Regions from separate parts of the Sphingomonas sp. CFBP 13714 genome, predicted to be linked through region 1. Evidence: predicted binding sites of a transcription regulator. Region 1 holds the regulator's gene; each other region holds the start of a gene.
The links. Region 1 encodes LexA, which represses DNA repair genes until DNA is damaged. Its sites were predicted from a motif close to GTTCCNCNCTTGTTCT; they were not measured.

Region 1 (6,409 bases):
GTCGGGCCGCGGGTCGAGCGCGAGCAAAGTCTCGACGGTCGGGATGAAATCGTCAGCGACGGTGCAGCAGATGCAGCCATTGGCGAGCTCGACGACATTCTCGGCCGGGCAATCGGGGATCGCGCACCCCTTCAAGATGTCGCCGTCGATGCCGAGCGTGCCGAATTCGTTGACGATCACCGCGAGCCGCCGGCCACCGGCATTCCGGATCAGGTGGCTGATCAGCGTGGTCTTGCCCGCGCCGAGGAATCCGGTGACGATGGTAACGGGAATCTTGGCCAGGGTCGGCTGGGGGTCGGTCATGCGATACTCTCCGGGCGTTGGAACGACAGCCACGGACGGACGCACGCCCGCAGCCACACGCGCGCACGACCTGACGGCCGCACGCGTTCGTCGCTCAGACGGAGTACCGTGCCGCGACCATCCCCTGGATCAAGGCAAGAGCGACCATGACGCTGGCAGGTCTCCTGGCTCGCGGGTCGAAGCTCGATGCACGCCTTCCCAGGTCCCGTGACCCAGTGGCTGCCCCCGCATCGGGGGCCTGTGCGTCTCGCTCACCGCTTACAGTTGCAGGGACAGCCGCGGCATTGGGAGGCAAAGCTCCCGCACCGCATTCCCATTCAAGCCCCGAAGGGCACCGGCGCGATCTGTCGAGGTTCGGTAGAACCAAACCTCGAGGTTGGGTTTAGAGGAGTTTGGCGACTGTGCCAATGCACCTGACCTCCGTCATCCCGACGAAAGTCAGGACCCAGAGCCACGCGTAATGCGCTGCCTGGCCCTGGGTCCCGGGTCGAGCCCAGGATGACGACGCAGCTCGTTACCCCCGAACCACCTCGATCTCGTCGAACCGCTTCCACCGGTAGATCGCAAAACTCAGCACCCAGCATGCCACGAACAGCGCGATGATCGCAAAGCCCAGCCCGTTGAAATTCTCGCCCAGCGCCGAGGCAACGTCCCACACGCCCCCGCTGAGGCCCAGCTTCGACGCCAGCAGCGCGAGCGTTTCGATCCCGCCGATCGCGATCGCGACGATCGCCGAGATCAGCGTGATCGTGATGTTGTAATAGAGCTTGCGGATCGGCTTCACGAACGCCCATTCATACGCGCCGAGCATCACCACCCCGTCGGCACTGTCGACCAGTGCCATGCCGGTCGCGAACAGCACGGGCAGCACCAGCACCGTGCCGATCGACAGCCCGTCCGCGGCCTGGCTCGCCGACAGGCCGAGGATCGCGACTTCGGTGGCGGTGTCGAACCCCAGCCCGAACAGGAAGCCGAGCGGCGCCATGTGCCAGCTGCGCGTGACCAGCCGGAACATCGGCCGGAACAGCCGCGCGAGCAGCCCGCGATTGCCGAGGAGCAGGTCGAGATCCTCCTCGACATAGCGCCCCCCGCCGCGGACATGGCCGAAGGTCCGCCACACCGATCGCAGGATGATCAGGTTCATCGCCGCGATCGTGAACAGGAACAGCGCGGAGATCAGTGTCGCGATCACCCCGCCCGCCTGCTTGAACGCCTCGAACTGCGCCAGCGCACTCGCGGTCAGCGCGATCGCGACCGCGGCGATCAGGACGATCCCCGAATGGCCGACCGCGAACCAGAAGCCGACCCCGATCGGCCGCTGCCCGTCCTGCATCAGCTTGCGCGTCACGTTGTCGATCGCCGCGATATGATCGGCGTCGACCGCATGGCGCAGCCCCAGCCCCCAGGCCAGCATCGCGGTACCCAGCATCAGCGGTTGCGCCTGGAACAGCGCGAACGCCCATCCCCAGGCGGCGATGTTGGCCGCCACCAGCATCGCGAACATCCAGCCGATCCGGTGTCGCGTCGAACGACCGGCGGTCCGCCCGGTCATGATCTTGGTCATTGGCACATCCCCGGCGTCCGACGAGGACGGGGGCCTGCCGCGAACGACCGGGACGCGCGCCGACCGGACGCCCTGAGCGGCCGGCATGCGTCGCCGATGCGGCCCCCGCCGCATGGTCGTCGCTCAGACGGCGTTCACCGTGCCTCGGCCACCCCCTGGACCGGGACAAGAGCGACCAGACGCCGGCAGGTCTCCTGGCTCACGGGTCAAGGCTCGACGCACACCTTCCCAGGCCATCGGCCCAGTGGCTGCCCCCGTCGCAGGGGGCGCGTGCGTGTCGCTCGCCGCTTACAGTTGCAGGGACAGCCGCGGTCTTGGGGCAAACCCCGCACCGCATTCCCATTCAAGCCCCGAGGGGCACCGACGCGATCTGTGCGGATCCGGCTTGCGTCGGACCTGCGCCACAGGGCTAGCGCGTTTTGCCTGCGCTGACGACAGGATTTGCGCGCGACGCAACGCAGGGCATGTCGTCCCATCTCACCGCAACGTCTGCCTTACCTCGTACGTTGATCGCGTAACCGACCGGTGTCCTGCCGGTCGCGGCGTTGCCCGCTTTCCGCCCCGCGGCAATCGTGCGAGCAGCGCAGACCTTCATCGCCCCGCTGAACGGAGCCCGCATGCGCCCTCTCGTCCCCGTCGCCGAAGCCCAGTCCCGCCTCTTCGCCATGGCATCGCGCGTGCCGGCCGAAACCGTGCCGCTGCGCTCGGCGATGGGTCGCTGGGCGGCGGAGGCCATTCTAGCCCGCCGCACCCAGCCCGCGACCGACCTTTCGGCGATGGACGGCTATGCGATCCGCTACGCAGATCTGCCCGGGCCGTGGACGGTCATCGGCGAGAGCGCGGCCGGCCGCCCCTTCACCGGTTCAGTCGGCGCGGGACAGGCGACGCGCATCTTCACCGGCGCGGCGATGCCGCCCGGCGCCGATACCGTCCTTGTCCAGGAAGAGGCCGCACGCGACGGCGACCGGCTGATGCTCGACGGCGAAGGCCCCGCCTTCGAGGGACGCAACACACGCCGCAAGGGGCTCGACTTCGCGACCGGCACCCGGCTGATCGCGGCCGGCGATCGGCTGACGCCCGCGCGCATCGCGGTCGCTGCGACCGGCGGACACGGCACGCTGTCGGTCGGCCGCCGGCTGCGCGTCGCGGTCGCCGCAACGGGTGACGAGCTCGTTCCGCCCGGCTCGACGAACGATCCCGTCCCGCTGCCGGAATCGAACGGCATCATGCTCGCCGCGATGCTTGCCGATCTGCCCGTCGACATTATCGATCTCGGAATCCTCCCCGACCGGCTCGACACGCTGCGTGACGCCTTTGCCGGGGTCGATGCCGATCTGCTCGTGACCACGGGGGGCGCGTCGGTCGGCGATCACGACCTCGTCCGCCCCGCGATCGAGGCGGCCGGCGGGGCAATCGACTTCTGGCGGATCGCCCTGCGCCCGGGCAAGCCGATGATGGCGGGCACGCTTGGCCGGACAATGCTGCTCGGCCTGCCGGGCAATCCCGTCTCCGCCTTCGTCACCGCGATCCTGTTCGTCCGCCCCGTCGTCGCGCACATGCTCGGCGCGCGCGATCCCTTGCCGCAGACGACGCACGCGCTGCTCGGCGAGGATCTTCCGCCCAACCAGTCGCGGACCGACTATATGCGCGCCGAACTGCGCGACGGTCGCGCCTATGCCTCGACCATCCAGGACAGCTCGATGCTGCTGACGCTCGCCCGCTCGTCCTGCCTGATCGTCCGCGACGGCGACGCGCCGGCGGCAAGGGCGGGCGACTCGGCGGAAATCCTCGTCATCGCGTGACGTCACCGCTTGACGAAGCTGCAAGTGTTCCATAGAAGTTCCTCGTCTGTTCCGGACGGAGAACCGTTATGCTCACGCGCAAGCAGCACGAGCTTGTCTGCTTCATCAACGACCGCCTTGCCGAGACGGGCGTGTCGCCCTCGTTCGAGGAGATGAAGGACGCGCTCGAACTGAAATCGAAATCGGGCGTACACCGCCTGATCAGCGCGCTCGAGGAGCGCAACTTCATCCGGCGTCTGCCCAACCGGGCGCGCGCGCTCGAAGTGCTGCGGATGCCCGAGCGTCCCGAGGCTGCAATCGCGCAGACGACGACGAAGTCAGGGTCGAAGGCGGCGGCGGCGGCATCTGCCGACACCGTATCGGTACCGAACACGGCCAGCGCCACGCCCGCGTCGCCAGCCCGCATCGCGGCGAACGACGTCGTCGAGATCCCGCTGCACGGCCGGATCGCCGCCGGCGTCCCGATCGAAGCCTTTGAAGGCAGTTCGATGCTGGCCGTTCCGGCCGCATTGCTCGGCACCGGCGAGCATTATGCGCTGGAGGTTTCGGGGGACTCGATGGTGGAAGCCGGCATCCTCGACGGCGATTATGCGCTGATCCGCCGTACCGAGATCGCCCGCGACGGCGAAATCGTGGTCGCGCTGATCGAGGACAGCGAAGCGACGCTGAAATATTTCCGCCGCGAAGGCGCAATGGTCCGGCTCGACCCGGCCAACCGCGCCTATGACCCCCAGCGTTATGCGCCCGCACAGGTCCGGGTTCAGGGCAAGCTGTCGGGTATCCTGCGCCGCTACGACTGACGAATGCCGGGTGGCGCTGGCGGTCGTCACCGCCACGCAACCGGCAGTGGCGTTCGTGACCAACGGCCCCAGGCACCATCGTCCGCGTTTCGGAATTGCGGCCCTCCCAATCGGAGGCCCCACCTTCGCAGGATCATGACCCGACATACCCAGTCGCGACCTATCGCTCTGACCACCCCCGAGCCGGCACCCGAAACCGGACCGACGCCGCCCCCCCCGGCCAGCCCATGCTGATCGCCCGCCGCCCCGAACCGTCGCATTGGCCGCGCCAGCGTCGGCGGATCGCGCCACGGGTGCCGGTCCCCCGGATTGAGTACCGTCACCATCCGCCCCGTGGTCAACGTCAACGCGATCCCCCTGGTGCGCGCGAGCACCGATCGATCGAGCTTCAGCCATCGCGGCGTACAGCTACGCGGCAGCTCGCGCTCGCTGATGACGATGTCCGCGCGCTGGCAGGCGGCAACCATCTCGGCGATCGGCACCCGGTAAACGCTCCGCGTTGCCAGCACACGCCACGCCCGCCCCCGCGCGACGACATCGGTCAGGCACAGGTCGCGGCTGCACTGCGCGTCGGGCTGATCCGCCAGCAGTAGCGGCTCACCATCGACCCCGCCATTCTCCGCCAGTGTATCGCGGACATAGTCCCCCGCCCGATCGCGGAGCAGCGCGAGCCCGGCGGCGGTCCGGACCGCGACGTGACGCCCATCGCCCGTCACAAGGATATCGGGTGACGGCGTCGTCAGCGCCCAGATCGCGCCAATCGCCAAGGGCAGCATTCCGATCCGTCGCCACCGCGTCCGCCACAGCGCGATCCACACCCCGCCAACGACCATCAGCGCAAACGCCCCGTCGGGCACCGCCGGCAGCGCGCGGACCGCGCCCGGTGCATGCGCCACGCCGCGCGCGAGCCACAGCAGCGCGTCGAGCGCATGCTGGACCAGCCACCAGGCGGGCGCGCCAATCCCGATCGTGTCGAGCAGCAGCGCCAGCGCCTCGAACGGCATCACGACAAACGTGGTCAGCGGGATCGCGACGATATTGGCGACCGCGCCGTACAGCCCGGCCTTGTGGAAATGATAAACCGCGATCGGCATCAGCGCCGCCTCGACAACGAGCCCGGTCAGCAGCAGCGACGCGGCGCCGCGCAACAGGCGTCTGCTGCGGCCCTCGTCATGCGGCGTGAACGTGGCACGGACGACGGGATGCTCGTGCAGCGCGATGATCGCGGTGATCGCGGCGAACGACAATTGGAAGCTCGGCCCGGCGAGCGATTCGGGCAGCGCGAGCATCACCGCGATCGCTCCCGTCGCGACGAGCCGCAACGTCATCGCCTCGCGCCCCATCGCCAGCGCGACCAGCACCAGCAACGCCGCGACGCAGGAGCGGATCGTCGGCACCTGGCTGCCCGTCAGCACGGTGTAGCCGATCGCCGCTGCGGCACCGGCAAGCGCGGCGATCAGTGGCAGTCGCGTGTGCAGCGCGAGCCATGGGCTGAGCGCCAGCAGCCGCATCACGATCAGCATCGTCGCGGCGACCGCCGCGGTGATGTGGAGGCCGCTTACCGAAAGGAGATGCGCCAGCCCGGCGCGGCGCATCGCCTCCGCATCCGCGTCGCTGATCGCGCCGACGTCGCCGGTCGCCAGCGCCGCCGCGATCCCGCCCGCGCTCCCGTCAAGCTGCGCGACGATATGCCGCGACAGCGCCACCCGGACTCCAGCGCCGCCGCGGCCCGGCTCTGCTACCACCACAGGCGAAAAGCCCCGCCCCGTCGCGCCGATCGCGCCGAACCAAGCGACGCGCGCAAAGTCATAGGCGCCGGGCACCGCCGGCAAGGGCGGCGGCATGAGTCGCGCGCGAAGCTTTATGGTCGCGCCGATCGCGAGCGTCGCCGGCGCATCCGCCTCTGCCAGGTTGATGCGGACGCGGCCGGGCAACGCAAC
Region 2 (6,409 bases), on a different contig from region 1:
CCCCGGCCTGATGCTCGCGCACAAGGCGGAGGACGAGGGCGTCGCGGTGGCCGAGAACATCGCCGGCCAGACCGGCATCGTCAACGAGGACGTCATCCCGTCCGTCGTCTACACGATGCCCGAAATCGCCGGCGTCGGCCTCACGGAAGAGGCTGCGAAGGATCTGACCGAGATCAAGGTCGGCAAGTTCCCCTTCGCCGCCAACAGCCGCGCCAAGACCAACCGCGACACCGACGGCTTCGTCAAGGTCATCGCGGATGCCAAGACCGACCGCGTGCTTGGCGTCTGGATCGTCTCGAGCCTCGCCGGCACGCTGATCGCCGAAGCCGCCATCGCGATGGAATTCGGCGCGACCAGCGAAGACATCGCCTACACCTGCCACGCGCATCCGACGCATGCCGAGGCGCTCAAGGAAGCGGCGATGGCAGTACAGGGCAAGCCGATCCACATCTGACCGCGCAAGGCCGTAGCGAAGCTACGGCCTAGCACCCAGCGGTCAGACCGGCCGGCGGCGCTCCAGCGCCGTCCGACGACAGGGGCTTCGCCCCTGTCCGGCCAAGCCCGCTCAAGCTGCGTTTCGGAAGGGCGTCGGTGGAAACCCCACCGGCGCCCTCTCCACGTCTCCCGATCGCGCGCGAAACGTCCACGCTCTCAAGCCCAAACCCCATAAGCGACCCGCACCCCCCATCCGTCATCCCGGCGAAAGCCGGGACCCACGGTTACGGCGAACCCGGCGATACCGCGCCGTCATAACCCGGCCCGCGACCATGGGTCCCGGCGTCCGCCGGGATGACGGGGGATGGGGGTGGGAGCGATAAAGTCACACCCGCAGAGCCGGAGCCGCGGCGTCCGCCCAGCGGCAGTCCGCACCCGCAGCCCCCGGACTCGCAGTGATCTCCTCTGGAGCAGCCCGCCCCCACACCCCCCGCGGAGCCGCAACGACCCGCACCCCATCCGTCATCCCGGCGAACGCCGGGACCCATGGTTACGGCGGACCCGGCGATCCCGTGCCGTCATAACCCGGTCCGCGACCATCGGTCTCGACGCCCGCCGGGATGACGGGAAGGGGAGGCGCCACAAAATCGCTCCCGCACCCGCCACAACCCGCCCCCTCCCGTCATCCTGGCGAAAGCCAGGATCCAGAGCCGCAAGCGCAACCCCCCACGGCTCTGGATCCTGGGTCGAGCCCAGGATGACGGAAGAGGTGGGCGCAATATGTCTCTCAACCAGTCGATCGCCCGGCCACCGCGGCTGGCTCACCCGCGACACCCCCCCCCCCCCGTCATCCCGGCGAAAGCCGGTACCCAGAACCACAAGCGCGCCCGCCCGCTGCCCTGAGTCCCGGTTCGGGCCGAAATGACGACAGGCAGGGGGTTGCCTCGTACCCTGCCAACCTCCACCAACCGCTCACCCGCACCTCACCGCATCCATCCCTCACCTCGGGTCGAAACTGAGCCAGATTAGTGCAGTTGTTAGCAATCCGTTTACCAGCCCGGCATAGCCACTCGTCTCCACGCCGCGGCGACGCCATCGTCGCGACCGGCCGTGCAAGGAGCCTGCCCGTGCGTGCGTTGATGATCCTGGCGGTAGGAACGGCCTGTCTCGCCGGCTGCGCGACGCAGCCCCGGGGCGGTAGCGCGGGCAAGGCCCCGGCCGTGGCGGCGGAGCCCGTACCGGTCGCCCCAAACTGGACGACGATCGCGACGCCCGACGACCGCGCCCGGCTCGCGGCACTCGGCGACAGCTGGACGCGCGCGCGCGCCGCGGTGCCCAGACGGCTGGCGGGCAAGATCGCGGCCGAGGGTGCGCTGCTCGATCCCGCAGGCGCGCTCGACCTGCCCGCGCTGTCGCCCGGTTCCTATCGCTGCCGGCTGGTCCGGCTCGGCGGGCGGGCGGGCTATGCGAGCTTCGCGCCCGATTTCTGCTATGTCGACGGCGACGGCGCGGGGCTCTCCTTCACCAAGCAGACCGGCACGACGCTGCCCGGTGGTTGGCTGCACCCCGACAGCGACCGGCGGCAGGTGTTCCTCGGCACCGTCCGCACCACGCCCGCGCAGGTCGCGCCGCCCTATGGCACCAACCCCGCGCGCGACGTCGCAGGCGTCGTCGAACGCGTCGGCCCGCTGCGCTGGCGCCTCGTGATGACGCGCGCGGGGCAGGGCGCGATCCTCGATCTCTACGAGCTGGTCCCGGTGCCGCCTGCGACGCCCGCGACGCCGCGCTGAGCGCAGAATCCTCCCCCTTTGCGGGGGAGGATCGGAAGCATCAGCCCTTTGGCGGCTTGGCGAAGTTCGCCGCGAACCGCTCCACGCCCGATGCGAACGAGTCGATCACCTTGGCGAATTCGGGCGGCAGCGCAGCAGCGTCGCTCCTGGGCGGTTCTGGCGTCTCGCCCGCGAACGGCCCGCTGCCCGCCGTCGACGCGCCCGGAGCCTCCGGCGAAGCCTCGGCCGAGGGTTCTGGCGGCCTGGGCGGCTTCGGTGGTTCGGGCGGTGCAGGTGGCGGCGTCGCCCCACGCATATCCTTCGCCGTGATCGCGGTCGCCGCCATCATCAGCCCGGCCGCGATCACCTGGCGTCCCGCGGGCGTGCCCATCTGCCGCGTCAGTGCCGCCGCGATCCCCGCGAACGGCGCCGCGCTGCCATGCTTGCCCGCCTTGGCAGACCAGCGCGCCTCGAACCCATCGCCTTTCGTCGCGCCCGTCTCGGCCTCGCGCTCCCGCGCCTCGCGTTCGCGACGCTCCTTCTTCTTGCCCATCTCGGTCTCCAGCACTGTATTGTACTAACAATACACTATGTAACTATCGTCGGCACCTTGGACAATGGTTCGGCGTTACCCATCTTTGCGAGCACCCGCCCGGCGCCCTCCCGGGCTTGTCGCGTCCGAACAAATGTGGAACAGACTTCTTTATGCTGACCAAGATTTCCGTACGCGGCGCGCGTGAACACAACCTCAAGGACGTCGATATCGACATCCCCCGCGACACGCTGACGGTGATCACCGGGCTGTCCGGCTCGGGCAAGTCGAGCCTCGCCTTCGACACCATCTATGCCGAGGGTCAGCGCCGCTACGTCGAGAGTCTGTCCGCCTATGCCCGCCAGTTCCTCGAACTGATGCAGAAGCCCGATGTCGACCATATCGAGGGCCTCTCGCCCGCCATCTCGATCGAGCAGAAGACGACGTCACGCAACCCGCGCTCGACCGTCGCGACCGTCACCGAGATCTACGATTACATGCGCCTGCTCTGGGCGCGCGTCGGCATCCCCTATTCCCCCGCGACCGGCGAGCCGATCGCCGCGCAGACCGTCAGCCAGATGGTCGACCGCGTCATGGCGCTCCCCGAGGGCACGCGGCTCTATCTGCTCGCGCCCGTCGTCCGCGGCCGCAAGGGCGAGTATCGCAAGGAACTCGCCGAGTGGCAGAAGGCGGGCTTCACGCGCGTCCGCATCGACGGCACGATCCACGACATCGACGAGGCGCCCGCGCTCGACAAGAAGTACAAGCACGACATCGAGGTCGTCGTCGACCGCCTCGTCGTCGGCGGCGAGATCGCCACGCGCCTGGCCGAGAGCTTCGAAACCGCGCTGAAGCTCGCCGAGGGCCTCGCCTATGTCGACCCCGCCGACCCGGTCGAGCCGCACACCCCCAAGTCCGAAATCCTCGGCAGCAACGCCCCCGACGGCCGCATCGTCTTCAGCGAGAAGTTCGCCTGTCCGGTCAGCGGCTTCACCATCTCCGAGATCGAGCCGCGTCTCTTCTCGTTCAACGCCCCCCAGGGCGCGTGCCCGGCCTGCGACGGCCTCGGCGAGAAGCTGCTGTTCGACGAAGACCTCGTCGTCCCCAACCACATGCTCAGCATCAAGAAGGGCGCGGTCGTCCCCTGGGCGAAGTCCAACCCGCCGTCGCCCTATTACATGCAGGTCCTCGGCAGCCTCGCGCGCGAATACAAGTTCGACATCGAGACCCCCTGGGGCGAGCTCTCCGAAGAGGTCCAGCGCGTCATCCTGCACGGCTCGAAGGGCAAGCCCGTCACGCTCACCTTCATCGACGGCAAGAAGAAATACGACGTCTCCAAGCCGTTCGAGGGCGTCATCGGCAACCTCAACCGCCGCCTGCTCCAGACCGAGAGCGCGTGGATGCGCGAGGAGCTGAACAAATACCAGTCCGCCGCCCCGTGCGAGGTCTGCGGCGGCGCGCGCCTGAAGCCCGAAGCGCTCGCGGTCAAGATCGCGATGAAGGACATCAGCTACGCGACCCACCTCTCGGTCGTCGACGCGCTCCAGTTCTTCACCGACATGCCGCAGCATCTCGGCGACCAGCAGAACGCGATCGCCGAGCGTATCCTGAAGGAAATCGTCGAGCGCCTCGGCTTCCTCAACAATGTCGGCCTCGACTATCTCAACCTCGACCGCACCAGCGGCACGCTCAGCGGCGGCGAGAGCCAGCGCATCCGCCTCGCGTCGCAGATCGGCAGCGGCCTGTCGGGCGTGCTTTACGTCCTCGATGAGCCCAGCATCGGCCTGCACCAGCGCGACAACGACATGCTGCTCAAGACGCTGCGCCGCCTGCGCGATCTCGGCAACACCGTGCTCGTCGTCGAGCATGACGAGGACGCGATCCGCACCGCCGATTACATCATCGACATGGGCCCCGGCGCGGGCGTCCGCGGCGGCCAGGTCGTCGCGCAGGGCACGCTGAAACAGATCCTGAAGTCGAAGGGCAGCATCACCGCCGACTATCTCAACGGCACGCGCGAAGTGCCGGTCCCCGCCACGCGGCGCAAGGGCAACGGCAAGAAGCTCACCGTCCACAACGCCACCGCGAACAACCTGACGGGCGTCACCGCGAGCATCCCGCTCGGCACCTTCACCTGCGTCACCGGCGTCTCGGGGTCGGGCAAGTCGAGCTTCACGATCGACACGCTCTACGCCGCCGCCGCGCGCGAGCTCAACGGCGCGCGCATCGTCCAGGGCAAGCACGACAAGATCACCGGCCTGCAATATCTCGACAAGGTCATCGACATCGACCAGTCGCCGATCGGCCGCACCCCGCGCAGCAACCCCGCCACCTATACCGGCAGCTTCACGCAGATCCGCGACTGGTTCGCCGGCCTGCCCGAAGCCCAGGCGCGCGGCTACAAGCCCGGCCGGTTCAGCTTCAACGTCAAGGGCGGCCGCTGCGAGGCGTGCCAGGGCGACGGCGTGCTCAAGATCGAGATGCACTTCCTCCCCGACGTCTATGTGCAGTGCGACGTCTGCCACGGCGCGCGCTACAACCGCGAGACGCTCGAGGTGAAGTTCAAGGGCCACAGCATCGCCGACGTGCTCGACATGACTGTCGAGGACGCCGCCGAGTTCTTCAAGGCGGTCCCCCCAATCCGCGACAAGATGGCGATGCTGGTCGAGGTCGGCCTCGGCTACGTCAAGGTCGGCCAGCAGGCGACGACGCTCTCGGGCGGCGAGGCGCAGCGCGTCAAGCTCGCCAAGGAACTCTCGCGCCGCGCGACCGGCAACACGCTGTATATCCTCGACGAGCCCACCACCGGCCTGCATTTCGAGGACGTCCGCAAACTCCTCGAGGTCCTCCACGCGCTCGTCGAGCAGGGCAACACCGTCGTCGTGATCGAGCATAATCTCGACGTCATCAAGACCGCCGACTGGGTCCTCGACCTGGGGCCGGAGGGCGGCGTCAAGGGCGGCGAGATCGTCGCCGAAGGCACGCCGGAAAAGGTCGCCAAGGCCAAGGGCAGCTTCACGGGCAAGTATCTGGCGCCGTTGCTGGAGAAGAAGGTGGTGGCGGCCTGACCCAAACGCCCTCTCCCCTCAGGGGAGAGGGCTGGGGAGAGGGGCGTAAAGGAAGGTCTGCCACGCCTGCCAACCGACCGATCAGGATCGCGGAACGACAACCGCGCTAGGTTAGCGGCGTTGCAAGCCGGAGAAGGTGGCGAAGGCCAAGAGCAACTTCACGGGCAAGTGTCTGCCGCCGTTGCTAGAGAAGCGGGGTGCTTTAAATTGAACTAAATGGAAGCTCAAGTTGATGTCCAAACGAAGCGTCGAGAACATCCCGGCCCGATCGGTAATTTACTTGCCGCAGTAGCATGTTGGAGTTTTCATAATTCTGAACTATTGGATTGGAATAAAGAGAATTTTCTGCGATCGATATCTGACGCATGCTCTCGTCGTTTAGATGGCGCTCTATAAAATCTCGTAAATCGGGGCCGGGCTGCAAGTTCCAGAGCATTATTCGTCTTATGGCGCGGAGCAAGTTTCCATTAATGCTTGGGTTAGGGCGCAAATTTATATCGATAACCCGCCGCTTTAATTTATTAAGGTAATTGGGCGAGGCATAGACTCTTTTGTCTTTTAGGCCATAGGCCGAAGAGTCGCAATCGAAGAACGTGCAGCGAGTT
Region 3 (6,409 bases), on a different contig from region 1:
TTCGAGCACCGCAGCGATCGCGCGCTCGAGCGTCGCCGCATCGGCCTGCGCGACCGCATCGTTCGCCTCGAGCACGAAGTCGTGCACGAAGGGATCGCTGTCCTCCTGCAGCCGGGTCGGCAATTCGCCGATCACGCGGAAGCCGAAATTCTCGAGCACCGGCACGGCATCGGACAGCGGCAGCGCGCCGCCCAGCTTGTAGATCTTGAGCTGGCGGTCTTCGCCGGGCGCGCTGGAGATCAGGCGCACCCCGCGCGCGCCCGGCCCGTCGAGTGCGGCAAGCCGCTGGATGTCCTCGCCGGCTTCGGCCGGGCTGCTGAGGTTGCGATAGTTTTGCGGGAAGGCGGCGGCCCAGCGCAGCGCGAGGCGGGCGGCACGCGGCGACGGCAATGTCTCGACCAGCGCGGCCTCGACGTCGGACACCCAGCCGCGCACCATCCGCTGCAGCCTGAGCGCGAGCGGCGCGACGTCGGGCACGCGGCCTTCGCCGCGCAGGTCGAGCGTGTAGCGCAGCATCGCGGTCTCGCCGTCCTCGAGCGCGATCGACCAGTTCAGCACGGTGGCATTCGCGGCCTCGGCGAGCATCTCGCCGATCGCGGTGCGGCGGCCGGTCGTGACGTCGTCGCGCGGCAGCCAGACGAAGCCGAACAGATGGCGGCCGAGCGGCGATGCGACAAGAACCAGCGCGGGACGCGGTCGGTCGGCCAGGCTCATCGCGGTCAGCGCGAGTTCCTCGAGCGCGTCGGGCGCGAACGCGATGACGAGATCATGGGGCAGGGCGGTGAATGCGTGGGTCAGCGCCTTGCCCGCATGGCCGCGGGGATCGAAGCCGAACTTCGCCTTCATCGCGGCAAGTCGCGTGCGCAGGATCGGCACGTCGCGCGGCATCGTCGCCAGCGCCGCGCTGGTCCACAGACCGCTGTAGATCGACAGCCCCGCGATCGTCTCGCCCTCGATCACCGGGACCACGACTAGGTCGAGCGGGACGGCGCGGTGGACGGTCGAGATCAGGTTCGACTTCAGCAGCAGCGGTGCGAGATTGCCCGCCTCGAACCACTGGATCGCGAGTGCGCGCGAGGCCTCCGCCAGGATCGGCACGGCATGCGGATTGCGCGCGATGCCGAGCGCGGCGCCGCCGCTGCCGTCGCGGTGCCAGACCTGATGCCCGAGCAACGTCAGATGACCGTCGAGGAACCAGCGCAGCAGCGCCGCGCCTTCTGCATCGGGGCCGTCGCTGTGAAGCAGCGCGATATCGGTCGCCATCGCGCCCTGCATCGCGCGCCAGTCCTTCACCGCCGCGCGCACATCGGCGAGCACACCGGTCAGGTCCTCGATCAGCCCGCGCCGATCGCGGGCGTCGGCGCGCTCCATCTCGAGATAGATCATCGATTCGGCGGGGCCGGTGTCGCCGATCGCCTGGAGCACGCCGTCGGGGCTGCGCGTCGTGTGAACGACCGGGTGGATGATGCGATCGATCGCGATGTCCTGCGCGGCGATCGCGGCGGAAATCGAATCGACCAGGAACGGCATGTCGTCGTTGACGATCGCCAGCCGCATGCGGCGGCGCGTGTCGTCGGCGCTGATCGGTTCGAGCGCGATGGCGGGCGCGCCATCGTCGCGGCGAAGCGCCGTGGCGACGACGAAAGCCGCGGCGTGCGCCGCCTCCGTCGTGCCGAAGTCCTTGAGTTCGCCCGGAAGCGCGCGTTCGGTCAACCGGGCGGCGAGCGCGTCGGTCAGCGTCGTGGAAAGATCAGCCATGACCGCGCCTATGCGCCGGGTAGGATACGACCTCAAGGCTTGTGGCAGGTGCGAACACCGCTGTTGCGGTGCAGCATTCGGATGCGCGTCGGCGCGGCGCGAACACGGTTTTCGCCTACCCGATCGCGGCCATCGCCTGCGCGGTGAGGGCCGCGTCGTCGGTGATCGTGCCGATGATGTCGAGCCCGCCATCCACCCCCGCGCGGGCGACGAGCAGGACGATGGCGCCAGGCTCCGCGTCGGTCCGGAGCATGACATGCGCGAGCGTGTCGGGTGCCGGGCCATCGGTCGGGCCGGTCGCCGCTATGGGGTCGGCGAATTCTGCGCTCGGCCCGTCGGCCCAGATCGGCACGCCCGGCGAGGTGGCGGGCGCGTGCCCGGTCGACGCCAGCGACGCGCCGAGCCCCGGCATCATCGGCGCGTGGCGGGCATAGGCGGTGAGCCCGGACGCGGGCACCGGCGCGGCGCGAACCGCCGCCTCGAGCTCGGCGGCGAGCGTCGCCTGCATCCGGTCGTCGGCGAGTTCCTTCCAGTTGATCACGCCATACAGGAAATCGATGCCCTCGTCGCTCGACGAGAACGGCATGAGGATGCCGCGGTACAGCGTCGTGCGCCCGCGGCTGTTGACGAATTCGGCCTCGAACCCGATCGGCGCGCGATTCGCGATGATCTGCAGATAATGATCGGTCAGCCGCGACAGCAGCGACCGGCTCGGCACGTCGGCGATCGACGTGATCGGCCCGACCAGCCCGCATTCCTCACGCAGCTTGGCGCCGAGATAGGCGATTCGCGGATCGTCGATCGTCATCACCGCTGCGGCATCCCGATCCGCACCCGTGCCCGGATCGGTGCGGAAGTCGAGCAGCACGCTGTGCGGGCCGAAATCGGCGATCGAGCCGGGATCGAGGTCCGCGATCGTCGGATAGGGGCGTCCCCTGAGCAGCGACACCCAGTGGTTATAGGCGCGGACATGCATCCGGCGTTCGTCCCCGCCCAGATCGAACATCACGTCGTTGACGCCCGCGTCGGTCGCCCCGCCGGGAAGTCCCGTCGCGGCCTCGTCGATCTCGCCGTATTCGCCGTCCGGCTCGCGTCGCATGCCCATACCGAAAACTTCCCCGTTCACTTACGGCTGCTTGTGCACGCTGCTTGGTAAACGGCACGTAAATGCGGGTTAGTGCTTGTCACCGCAAATTTCCCCTGTTAAGCGCCGCCCCCTCGACCGGAGATATCCGTCATCGGGCCGCTTTAGCTCAGCTGGTAGAGCATCGCATTCGTAATGCGGGGGTCACAGGTTCGAGTCCTGTAAGCGGCACCACCTTAAACCATTGAAATCTTTGAACTTTATTGGCGACTTGTCGCGTAAAGCCTCGGCAGATCTGCGTTTTGGTATCGCGGTGGTATCGCAAGCCCACGTTCCGGTAGCGTAGCCCGCCGCCGGCAGGTTGGACGGCTGTCCTTCCACATCCCCCGGCATCGTATGATTCGCAACGCGGCCACCCCCGTGAGCCGACTGCCTCGCGCAGCGGTGCCGCGCCACAACACACGTCGGGCCGGACGTTTACTTTTTAAATGTCCTCGCAAACGCCCGCTGTCGGTTCGAGCGCTTACCATGCGGCAGCGTTGTCACACGAATCCTTGTTCACTTTCTGTTCTTGCGCTCTAAAGGGCTGGCCGGAAAAGGAATCGTCCCATGAGCATCTTGAGGCTCCACGAAATACCGTTCGAACTGGTGCCGCGCGAGGTCCCGTTCTTCCTGTGTCACACGCCGGCCGGGTTCCCGTCACCGGCGCAGGATGACATGGAGGAACCGATTGATCTCGGTGCCTGGCTCGTGGAGCACCCCGCTGCGAGCTACATCATGCGGGTCGAAGGGCGATCGATGGCGGGCGCCGGAATCAACGACGGTGATCTGATCGTCGTCAATCGCGCCAAGCAACCCAAGGCCGGTGCGATCGTCGTCGCCTTGGTGCACGGCGAGCGGACGTTAAAACGGCTTCGGCATATGGATGGGCGGCACTGGCTCGTGCCCGAGGCCGAGGGCTTCCCGCACATCCTTGTCGACGAATATGTCGAGATCTGGGGCGTCGTCGTCGGCGTGGCGCGCAAGGTGCCATGAGCGCGCCCATCGCGCTGATCGACTGCAACAACTATTACGTCAGCTGCGAACGGGCGTTTGATAGCAGCCTCGTCGGCGTGCCGGTCATCGTGCTGTCGAACAATGACGGCTGCGCGATCGCTCGTTCGGCCGAAGCCAAGGCGCTCGGCATAAAGATGGGCGATCCGATCCACCACCTGCGCGATGTGGTCCGCCGGCACGGTATCCGAGTCCTCTCCTCGAACTACACGCTGTATGGCGACATGCAGCGCCGCGTCATTGCCGCCTGCGAACCCTTCGCGCGTGACTTCGAGATCTATTCGATCGACGAGACCTTTCTGGACCTCGCCGGATTTGAGGGCAGGGACCTTGTCGACCACGCGCGTGCGATGCGGGAGCAAGTTCGTCTGTGGACGACGATACCGACATGTGTGGGCATTGCTGAGACCAAGACGCTGGCCAAGCTGGCGAATGCTGCGGCCAAGAAGGACCCCCGGTTCGAAGGGGTCGCTGATCTGCGCGATGACGCCGTTCGTCGCGAGGTTATGGATGCGTTCGCCGTCGGCGACGTCTGGGGCGTGGGCGGTGCAACAGCCAGGAAGCTCACGGATCTTGGGGTGCACACCGCGGGCGCACTGCGAAACATGCCGATGAAGCAGGCGCGCGCCGTCGGGACGGTCGTGCTCGAGCGGCTGGTTGCTGAGCTGCGCGGCGTACCTTTAAACGCTGTCGAGTCCGTCGCACCCCGGCGAAAGGGCATGGCAGTCACTCGATCGTTCGGCATGCCCATATGCGACTTTGATCGGATGATGGGCGCCTTGTCGCAATATGCGCTGCGCGCCGGCGAGAAGCTGCGAATGCATGGGCTCGTCGCGGGGCGGCTTACCGCCTTCTTTCACACCAATCGCAACAGGCCAGACCGACCGCAATATGGCGGGTCGCGCACCGTCACGCTCCATCCCATGTCGAACGATAGCTTTGAATTGATAGCGGCTGCACGGCGGGTGGCTGAGAAGGCGTGGCGCGATGATTATGCCTATACCAAGGCCGGTATCCTGCTTGACGACCTTCTGGCCGAAGCGGAGCGACCGCGGACTCTGTTCGAGGCAGATATGGCGAAACGCGACCGCCTGATGGGCGCGCTCGACGCGATCAACGACAAGTTCGGTACTTGGACGGCAGTGACCGCGACACAGGGCTTTAAGCGGGAGTGGAAGCTACGGTCGGAAATGCGGTCGCCGGCATGGACGACAAAGATTGCCGACGTCCCGGTGGTCCGCGCATGAGGTTAAGGTGCGAACCGAGCATCGCAACAAACCGTTACCGACTGCCGTTCACCATCGCCTAATCCTTGCTGCTCAACGTTTTCGACCTCGGTCCCGAAAGCGATCGTTGGTTCACGCGTGGGTGAAGCCTGAAATTGGGATCTTTCTGCCATTCCTAAACGAAGTGACGAACGGCCGGTCCGGCCGGGAGCCGACTCGGGCGCTGGCCGACGGGCACTGCAGAACGACGGAGGGTGTTTTTCGCGGCATGTCCGCCCGTAGCCGCTAGAACAAACCAAATTGTCCTAGATGCAACAGGCGAGTCTGCCATTCTCGATAGACCTCGGTTGACGACCTGCCTCAAAACCGGCTCGCGTGTTAAGTCTCACGGGGGTAAGCGTTGCCTGCATCATGGGAGATAAAGGTTGCCGATCGACACTCTGGATCCAAAGAACTCCGTCCTTTTTCTCGGATCAGGCTTCTCGGCAGATGCAACCAACATTGCAAGGGAGAAGCTCCCTGCCGGGCAGCCCTTGTTAGAGCGGTTGGCTGAAGCGATTGGACAATCTCCGAGAGACCACGATCTTAAATCAGCAGCGGACGCCTTCTCGCACCGCTTCGACGTGAGTCTTTATGATATTCTATACAACACGTTTACAGTTTCGTCCGTCCTTGACTATCAGAAATATATTCTCTCTCTGCCATGGGCCCGTATTTATACTACAAACTACGACGATATGGTTAGCTCAGTAAAGGGTGGTGCCTAGCCCGTGTTTACTTTTGACGATGAACGACCTCGGACTCTGCCTGAATCATTTGCAGTGTACTTGCACGGCTCAATACGGAAGGCGACAGAGGCTGACGTCGAAACGCAATTGATCCTAAATAGTCTATCCTACGATGTGATCACCCGCGACCATCCGACCTGGTTCTATGAGTTTCAACGAGATCGTCGGACCTTTGATGCCTGCTATTTTATGGGGTTCAGCTTAGGCGACCACCATATCACTGGGCTGATGGCTGCAGGCGAGACGTCCGCGAGGCGCACTTACTTCATCACGCGGAACCCACCCAAGCAACAACTCGTAGAAAGAGCGCCGCCGTATGGGGAAATCGTACCGATAGGCTTCGACGGGTTCGCTGATCTGGCCAAAACGCTTCCGCCATCGCCCAAACCGGCGAATCCGCGATCTCTCGAGTCATTCAAGTTCCTGCAGCGAGGCATCGACGCAAAGCCGCTCGTCGATCCCACGCCAGTCGAGATCTTCAACTTGGTAACATTTGGTAA

Region 2: uvrA (excinuclease ABC subunit UvrA) is a predicted target of LexA. The motif match lies at 2,884-2,899, and genes of this name have one in related genera.
Region 3: IFT54_RS17540 (LexA family protein) is a predicted target of LexA. The motif match lies at 3,399-3,414, and genes of this name have one in related genera.

What each region holds. Positions count from the first base shown of each region.
Region 1 is NZ_JACYVG010000006.1:209,749-216,157, forward strand. Features, by position in the region: gene cobW (cobalamin biosynthesis protein CobW) at 1-303, opposite strand, end outside; cobalamin riboswitch at 441-657, opposite strand; gene IFT54_RS15060 (HoxN/HupN/NixA family nickel/cobalt transporter) at 818-1,855, opposite strand; cobalamin riboswitch at 2,035-2,247, opposite strand; gene IFT54_RS15065 (molybdopterin molybdotransferase MoeA) at 2,485-3,669, shown strand; gene lexA (transcriptional repressor LexA) at 3,738-4,469, shown strand; gene IFT54_RS15075 (ComEC/Rec2 family competence protein) at 4,496-6,409, opposite strand, start outside.
Region 2 is NZ_JACYVG010000002.1:84,711-91,119, forward strand. Features, by position in the region: gene lpdA (dihydrolipoyl dehydrogenase) at 1-454, shown strand, start outside; gene IFT54_RS04705 (DUF4893 domain-containing protein) at 1,563-2,225, shown strand; gene IFT54_RS04710 (hypothetical protein) at 2,266-2,757, opposite strand; gene uvrA (excinuclease ABC subunit UvrA) at 2,910-5,804, shown strand; gene IFT54_RS04720 (hypothetical protein) at 6,007-6,409, opposite strand, start outside.
Region 3 is NZ_JACYVG010000008.1:191,607-198,015, forward strand. Features, by position in the region: gene IFT54_RS17525 (NAD-glutamate dehydrogenase domain-containing protein) at 1-1,758, opposite strand, end outside; partial or broken gene IFT54_RS17530 (PAS domain-containing protein) at 2,051-2,857, opposite strand; tRNA gene IFT54_RS17535 (tRNA-Thr) at 3,001-3,076, shown strand; gene IFT54_RS17540 (LexA family protein) at 3,452-3,877, shown strand; gene IFT54_RS17545 (Y-family DNA polymerase) at 3,874-5,142, shown strand; gene IFT54_RS17550 (hypothetical protein) at 5,547-5,888, shown strand; partial or broken gene IFT54_RS20280 (hypothetical protein) at 6,321-6,409, opposite strand, start outside.